Regions from separate parts of the Planococcus sp. FY231025 genome, predicted to be linked through region 1. Evidence: riboswitches for the same ligand, from Rfam matches in the RefSeq annotation. Region 1 holds a riboswitch; the other holds the start of a gene.

Evidence for each region. Region 1 has a riboswitch for preQ1 ahead of queC (7-cyano-7-deazaguanine synthase QueC). Riboswitches for the same ligand answer to the same signal wherever they lie in the genome.
Region 2: it holds a riboswitch for preQ1, as region 1 does, so the genes downstream of both, queF (preQ(1) synthase) here and queC (7-cyano-7-deazaguanine synthase QueC) in region 1, are expected to answer to the same signal.

Annotation. Positions count from the first base shown of each region.
Region 1 is NZ_JBQJJG010000005.1:113,558-117,769, reverse strand. It holds gene ACTL32_RS06955 (M1 family metallopeptidase) at 1-1,125, opposite strand, end outside; gene ACTL32_RS06950 (kinase) at 1,122-1,736, opposite strand; PreQ1 riboswitch class I at 1,869-1,912, shown strand; gene queC (7-cyano-7-deazaguanine synthase QueC) at 1,920-2,585, shown strand; gene queD (6-carboxytetrahydropterin synthase QueD) at 2,582-3,007, shown strand; gene queE (7-carboxy-7-deazaguanine synthase QueE) at 3,019-3,711, shown strand.
Region 2 is NZ_JBQJJG010000014.1:54,236-58,447, reverse strand. It holds gene ACTL32_RS17700 (phosphotransferase family protein) at 1-902, opposite strand, end outside; gene ACTL32_RS17695 (cytochrome P450) at 982-2,241, opposite strand; PreQ1 riboswitch class I at 2,418-2,465, shown strand; gene queF (preQ(1) synthase) at 2,561-3,055, shown strand; gene ACTL32_RS17685 (endonuclease/exonuclease/phosphatase family protein) at 3,128-3,985, opposite strand; gene ACTL32_RS17680 (endonuclease/exonuclease/phosphatase family protein) at 4,141-4,212, opposite strand, start outside.

The DNA.
Region 1 (4,212 bases):
ATTCGCTGCAGCCTCCGCCGAGCTGAAGCCGTATTCTTCGTCCCCGTAATAATCCGACAGGAACAGTGAAGCAGCGAATTCCGTGATGCTTTCGTCAACCCACGCATCCTCAAACGGATCATTGCCGACGATGTAATAAAACCATTGGTGTGCGATTTCGTGGACCAGCACGGAATCCAGGGCATCCCAAGTGGTTGCAACTTCAATGATGTTCGGGTATTCCATATAGCCGTCATTTCCGATGATATCGAGTTCCGGGAACGGATTGTCACCGATCCGTTCTTCGAAAAACACGTAAGCCGCTTCCGCCATGACCGCCGACTCCTCCAGAAGCTCCGGATCGTCCGGCATGAACAAGCGGAGCTCGGCTCCTTCAACAGAAACCGTTTCATGGATCCACTCTTCCGGGTCCATCAGCGCGAGATAGAAATCTTTGATGCGGTCCCCCTCGAGTGTCCCTGAAACGGATGGCTGCACTTCGCCGTCAGTGGCAGAACTCGCGACCAAATACTCCCGGGGCAATTGATAGTCTATCCGGAAGTCCCCGAATCCGGTATGGTAGGATTCGCCGTCCATGTCAAACGGTTCGATATCCCAGCCATTGTCGAACTGGGCAAGCATCGGATACCACTGCGCCAAAAAGAAATTGTTGCCGTCCTGGGACAGCCGCATGCCGTTTTCCGGCAGCGTCAGTGAATAAACCACTTCGATGGTTTCTTTCTCTCCTGGCTCAAGCGGCTCCGCGAGCTCCACCAGCAGCTCGTTGTTTTCAAGCGTGTATTCTCCCTCTTCGCCCCCGACTTTTATGGAGCCGATAGCCGTTTCGGCAGCTTCCTGCGGCAAGTCCGCCGTTTCATCGGAATTCAGGGCATTGGGCACAAAATAGAACCCGATGTCTTCGAACGGCCCCTCCGTTTCATTGGCAACTTCTATGACGGTGCTGATCCCGAATTCATCCGCTTCATTGAGGGACAGTTCGATCTCGTAAGTTGCACTGGCGCCCATAGCGGTGTTTCCGTTTTCACCTTCTCCGTTTTCCTTGAAATAGAAATACCAGACGGTTAATGTAATGATTGCGGCAATTGCCGCGGCTATAACGATCCAAATCCTGCTGCTGATCTTCATGTTGTCTCTCCTATCTCTCGACCGCTTTGAATAACCCAATCCGCCCGCTCTTTCGGCCTTACGGTTTCTTCATAATACTGCTCCGCTGCCCAGTACCTGTCGGCCAGTTTCCTGCTATTTCGCTTTGCTGCTTCGGATTCCCGCTCGAATCGCTGTTCTTTGGGACAATCCAAGTAGAAGACGGCGTCAAAATTAGGCCGCCATTCCGGCCGTTGAAGAAATACGCCTTCAATCAGGACAATCCCGGTTGCCGGAAGCCGAATTTTCTTGCTTACATGACTGTCCGAGCCGGCATTATAAAAAGCAAGACTGATTTCCGTTTCAGTTTTCAGTTTGCCTAAGAACTGTTCTTGAAGGGTTTCGATTTCCCATTGCATAAAATAATATTCCTGCCACTCAGCGCGGCCGGTTCCGTACCGCCGCTTTCGTTCGACGATCAAGTCATCGATATGGAACAGTTTATAAGGTACGTTCTGCACCGATAAATATTCCGCCATCCTGTCCGACAAAGTCGTTTTGCCGGAGCGGCTAAGCCCATCGATGGCGATGATGGTTCGGCTTTCCGGCTGCCTTGCCCATATTTCATCCAGAGCTGCTTTCACTTTTTCCATGTCGTCCTTTTCCAGCCTTCCATAATGTACTCCTGTACTTGATTCGACAAAAGCGCTGCTTTCCCTTTAGCAATGGATGAAACAGCCGTACCATTTTTATGCAGCCCTATGGTATTATTAACGATGTTCTGAAAAAAAGAGGTTCGCAAACTCCCTCTCTAAAAAACTAAGGAGATGTTTCACTTGAAAAAAGAAAAAGCGGTTGTCGTTTTCAGCGGCGGCCAAGACAGTACAACTTGCCTGTTTTGGGCAATAGAAAACTTCAGCGAAGTAGCGACTGTGACATTCGATTACGGACAGCGCCATTCAGCTGAAATCCAATGCGCACGAAAAATCGCCGATGAACTCGGTGTTTCATTCAAAGTGCTCGACATGACCTTGATCAACCAACTATCAGCGAATGCGCTGACGCGCGACGACATCGAAGTTTCCGCTAAAGAAGGTGAATTGCCTTCAACATTCGTTCCCGGCAGAAACCATCTTTTCCTATCGTTTGCAGCGGTATATGCCGATGCCATTGGGGCCCGCCATCTGGTAACAGGTGTCAGCCAGACCGATTTCAGCGGCTATCCCGATTGCCGGGACACGTTTATCCGGTCGCTGAACGTGACATTGAATCTGGCTATGGACAAGCAATTCATCATCCACACACCGCTTATGTGGCTGGATAAATCCCAAGTCTGGGCCCTTTCCGATCAGCTTGGCGCATTGGACTTTGTGCAGGAGAAGACTTTGACCTGCTATAACGGCATTTCAAGCACAGGCTGCGGCGAATGTCCGGCGTGCGTTTTGCGCAACGAAGGGCTGGCCGAATATAAAACACGGAAAGCTGCAGGTGAGCCTTTATGATGCAGCAATTCTATCCTTCCGTCCCGCATGATTACCGGTTCGAGCTGAACAAGGACCTGAACTTCTCAGCTGCGCATTTCATCCCGAGCGAAGACGCCGGCCTGTGCCAGGAAATGCACGGCCACACCTATTTCGTCAATGTGACGATCGGCGGCAATGAACTCGATGCGACCGGATTTTTGATTGACTTTAAAAAGCTCAAACGGGCAATCCATAAAAAATACGACCATTCGGTGCTGAACAACCATCCTGAATTTGAAAACAAGTTTCCGACAACCGAGTTGCTGGCCGAGCAGATCTGGCACAGCATCCAAGGGCTCCTGAAAGCGACGGACAACCGGCCGGACTGCCTTCAAATCATCGTACGCGAAACGCCGACAAGCTATGTCGTCTACCGTCCGCGCAAGGAGGGCCTCCAGTGAAGATACCGGTAATGGAAGTGTTCGGCCCAACAATCCAAGGCGAAGGCATGGTCATGGGACAGAAAACAATGTTCGTGCGCACAGCCGGATGTGATTATTCCTGCTCTTGGTGCGATTCCAAATTCACTTGGGACGGCACCGGCACGAGCGTCTCGAAAAAGCCTGAACAAATCATAGAAGAATTGAAAGCAATCGGCGGCGGCGCTTTTTCGCACGTCACGATTTCCGGCGGCAATCCGGCACTCCATAAAGGCATCGGCCGATTGGTCGAGCTTTGCCATGAAAACGGCTGGAAAGTCGGCGTGGAAACGCAGGGTTCGTTTTGGCAGGACTGGATGCGCGAGATTGATGACATCACCTTATCGCCGAAGCCCCCAAGTTCCGGCATGCAGACCGATTTCACGAAACTCGATTACTTCATTGAAAACTTGGCCGATGCCAATGCGACTTTAAAAGTTGTCATATTCGACGAAGAAGATTTCAAATATGCAGAAGATCTCCACCTGCGCTATCCGGCAGTCCCTTTCTTTTTGCAGACGGGCAACAGCGACACCGCTACAACGGACGACGCCCGGTTGACTGCATCGTTATTGGAACGCTACGAATGGCTGATCGATCTGGCTGTCCGCTCCCATATTATGAATGATGCCAAAGTGCTCCCGCAGCTTCATACCCTGGTTTGGGGCAATAAACGCGGCGTCTAAATAAAAATGAACTTTTTACCCCGCTTTGGGCATGGCTCCCGCTATGAGCCGGGAAAAACACCCGTCTCATAGCTTCGCCCGGCCCGTGGACGCGCCGGCGCTGGTTTCGCTCTTTAAAAGCTGGTAACTTTATCCGTTTTAACAGTGCTAACTGAGATATGGAGCAAAACAGCGGAGAAAACCGTACTGCTCCTGCGCAAGCTCGTCGCAAAGACTTGCCCTCGCAGGCTTCGGGTAAGTCTTGCCTGCGGGACAGCGAGACAGCCGAGACCCCGCAGGGAATGGTTGAGCAAATGGAATTTGCTCAACCATTTGCGACGAAGCTAGCGAAGCGATGCAGGAGCACAAGGTTTTCGAAGCGACTGAGGAGGCTTGGCGCTCGCCAGCGGCAAAGAGATGGCTCTAAGGAAGTTTGAGCCATCTCTTTGCGACGAGCGCATAGCGCGCAGGAGCACAGGGGTTTTACGAAGCTGCTTTGCGAAATATCGATTAAGAGACAAG
Region 2 (4,212 bases), on a different contig from region 1:
AAATACTCATCCAGCCGGTGGCGCATCAATTCATCGGTCAGTCCTGTCATGCCGAAAGCTTGCCAGCCGGCATAGACAGCTGGCGGTCCGTCCAATCCATCGGTCAGCGCCAGTAAATCCCAGTAAGGATGGTATTCGAACTGTTCTCCTGCGATTTTTTGATAAGCTGCCAAAAAGCAGTCTGCTGTCGAAACGCCGTGCAATTGGGCTAAATTGAGGCGGCAATGCCCCACATCGATGCCGGTCGGCCCTATGCAGGCATTGATCCAGTCCACAATCCCGCTGATTCGGCCATCAGACCAAAGCAGATTTGCCGGATGAAAATCCCGGTGAATGAAATGTTCTTTTGCTTCCGGCCGGACGCCGGCGACGATAAAAAAGGCCCGCATCCATTCATCGGGATGGCGAGACCACACGGGCCGGTCGAGAGTCAGCGCATTGTTATATGAAAAATACTCCCATGCGAACCCATCCGCCTCGTTCCGGTGAATCTCTGCCAGGGCCGCCGCCATCGTTTCAAGCCAATCGGTTTCATTTTCAGACTTTAGTACGGGCGTTCCCGGCAATTTGGTCATAAGGACAGCCGGCAGTCCGCACGGGTCTCCGGTTTCTTCAAAAGCGACCAATTGCGGAACAGGCAAGCCGGTTTGCTGCGCCATTTCTAGACTGGCCGCTTCGTGCCTGGCCAGGTCGGGCTCTATGGCCAGCCAATCCGTTTTCGAAAACAGCCGCAATACATACCCCGACCGCCCTTCTTCTCCTACTGTTTCGATTTCATAAACATCTGAGGATGTGCTGCCGCGCAAGGCAACGGCTCCTGATATGCGGCGCGTGCCGCCCAGTGCCTCTTCTATCCAGGCAGCCGTCTTTTTGGGCAGCTGCACCATCTTTTCTTCTGCCATAGTTCTCCGCCCTTTCCTGCTTCCTAATCGCGGCTTAAAAAAGTCGCCTTCCGCATTGGAAGCGGAAGGCAAACTGCTGTTAGTCGATGAGCCGGATGTTCTGGATGATAAAGCGGCTTTTCGGAATGCTGGGCATGCGCACAAGGCTATGCTGCAAATTTTGCGGAGGGACGTCATAATCTAACTTTCGCGCGATGAAATCGAAGCTTGCTTTCATCGCTTCGACCGTCACCCATTCGCCTGCACAGCGATGCCCCATTTCATATTCACCCCCGCCTTGCGGAATGAAGCTGAACGGGCTGCCGCTCCAACCGTTGAACCGCTCCGGCTTGAATACTTCCGGCTCCTCCCAGAGATCTGGGTGGTGGTTCGTTCCGTATAAATCCAAAAGTACAAGCGTGCCTTTTTTGAATTCGTAATCCTTCCAGATGAAATCCTTCCGCACTCTTGCTCCCGTAAAAGGGCCGAACGGATAATAGCGCCGGACTTCCTGCGCGAACCAGGTACTGAAATCCGTGGGGCCGTCTGAAAGCGCCGAACGGGTTTCAGGATGTTCATGCATGGCTACAGCACCGAATGTGACGTAGCGCCCGATTGCTACAATCGGACGGATGATATTCAAGATTTCGACCGCCGCAAGCCGGCTCGGCAATTTTTTGCCATCCGGCTGCTTGTACCAGGACATTTCGAAAAGCGCTGTCCCCGGTATCGCCGGCAATAGCCCTCTCCGGACCCCTTTGACCATCTTTTCTATCCATTCTTCAGAATTGTCACGTGCAGTACGGCCTTTCCAGTAGCGCGGACCCATTCCGCCGAAGGCATCAATCATGGCCCCCATATCCCTTGCCCGCGATTCCACTTCTTCTTTTTTCAGCGGCACGCCTGCAAAGCGGCAGGCCACCCGCATCATCAGATGCTCCGCTTCTTTAAAAAATTCCATGGTCTCCTGCTTTTCCCATTCCCGGGCAGCCGCCTCCCACTCTTCCGTTACGTAAATGTTCAAGGCCAGCAACTGGGCCGGCGACATCAAAGACATGAAAAGGGCTTTCCGGTGCTTATGCTCGCCATCATCCAAGGTCTGGATGGCCTTTTCCCCGAAAAGGCTCCTTTGGATGCGCTTCGGCACCGCTCCTTTTCGGCGGAATTTGCTTTCATCATAAAAAAGGGCAGCCGCTTCTTCACCGGCCATGCAAATCACCTTCTGTCCGAGCAGGCGCGTCTGGAAGACACCCGACCCAAACTTCCGCGACCGGTTGGGTATGAACAAATATCCTTCCGTTAACAAAGCAAGTATATGGTCCGCCCCTTTTTCCTGGGGAATCGGCTTAATTGGTGCCATCTCCGGAACGCCTCCTTGTGCCGGGCTTTTCTTCCTAACTTACCCTTAGGCGAATTCTCTCAAACAAGGAAGGGGATATGGTGCAGGCCGCTATAGCAGCGGAGGAAAGAAGGATTTGACAGCCAATCAAAAGTCTTTTACTATGAGTTAGGTTGAAAGAATTTAATAACCCGGCGACGGGAGAGGTTCATAGCATTTCACCCTCTATAAAAAACTATGGATTGACGAAACTCAGCCAAATCCACATGCGATTCGGCTTTTTCTTTTTCCGTTTTTTATAGGCCTCTCTTAAGTCGGATACTTGAAGGAGGCCTTTTTTATGGCAGGAAGAAACGAAGACACACTGGACCACTTGTCGCTTCTCGGCAATCAAAACACAAAGTATAAATTCGAATACGATCCGGATATTCTGGAAGCGATTGATAATCTGCATACACGCGATTATTTCGTGAAGTTTAATTGCCCGGAATTCACTTCCCTTTGCCCGCAGACGGGACAGCCGGATTTCGCAACAATTTACTTGAGCTTTATTCCCGACAAGAAATTGGTGGAAAGCAAGTCGCTGAAATTATACCTATTCAGCTTCCGCAACCACGGCGATTTCCACGAAGACGTGGTCAACATCATCATGAACGATTTGATCAAATTGCTTGAACCGCGCTACATCGAAGTGTGGGGCAAATTCACTCCGCGCGGCGGCTTGTCGATTGACCCTTACACGAATTACGGGAAACCCGGCACGAAATACGAAGAAATGGCGTCGTATCGGATGATGAACCACGACATGAATCCGGAAACGATCACGAACCGCTGAATCAGAAAAGCCGGCCGCATGAATTTGCGGCCGGCTTTATTTTTTCAGGTACCGAATAGAATAAGTGCTTCTTCATGTTACAGCGGTAGGAACAACTCCGAATTCTGTCTTAAAGCCCTGCCCTTTGTTGTCTGCAGGTTTTTTCAAAACCAGTTCTGCGACAATCGGCAGGTGGTCGGATGCGTCCGTCTTAATCACAGAAGCTCTTTCTGCTTGGACTTCCTGGCCGGCAAACACGTAATCGATCCGTGCCATCGGCTTCACATCCTCTTTTTCTGAAACCGTTTGAACCGGTGTCGGGTATGTGAAGGCATCCCCTTTCCCCAAATCCGAAAAAACATCATGGAACCGGCTGCTTAATCGCTGGATGTGCCGGTTTTCAGGCACCGCATTGAAATCGCCCGCGAGAATCTGAGGGAATCGGCTTTTTTCCGCAATCTCCAGAATCTGCTGAACGTTCACTTGAAGCTCTTCTTCTTCCAATGACAGATGCGTACAGAAGAAATGAACAAAAGCCCCTTTTACCTGAATAACGGCTTCCAGCATCCCCCGCTGTTCACCTGCCGCTCCAGGTCCGTCGATGTTCACCATCAGATGGTTTTCCGTGTGCTGGATCGGATACTTGCTTAAAATGGCATTGCCGTACTGGCGTCTTGGCATGGCCGGGTCCAACGGCTCCAAATCCAGATTCGGGCCGAATGCGGCATTCATGCCCAAGCGTTTTTCAAACCAGCTGACCTGGTCGCAGAATGAACTGCGCGCCGTAAAGCATCGGTCGACTTCCTGCAAACCGACGATATCCGGCTGTGCTTGTTCGATGACACGCGCTGTTTTTTCAAGATCGACTTTATTGTCCATCCCGAGGCCGTGGGCTACATTGAACGACATGACTTTAAGGGGCACCGTGGGCGGTATGCTGCTGTCTTCCATTTGAACCTCTCCTTCATGACTGGCAATAATCCGAGGCTTGAGGGTCTTTGATGCATTGATTGTAGCAAAAAAGCCTCAAAAACGCTTCTGTTTAGCCCTTTTTTCTTAAAAAAATAAAAGCAGCCAAAATGGGCTTTGGGCTGCAGGGTAAAAGGCTATATTTTTTGGAGTGCCGATTGGGCTTTCGGCAGAACTGGCGTTTTTGCAGTCTCGAGGATAAAGTCTGC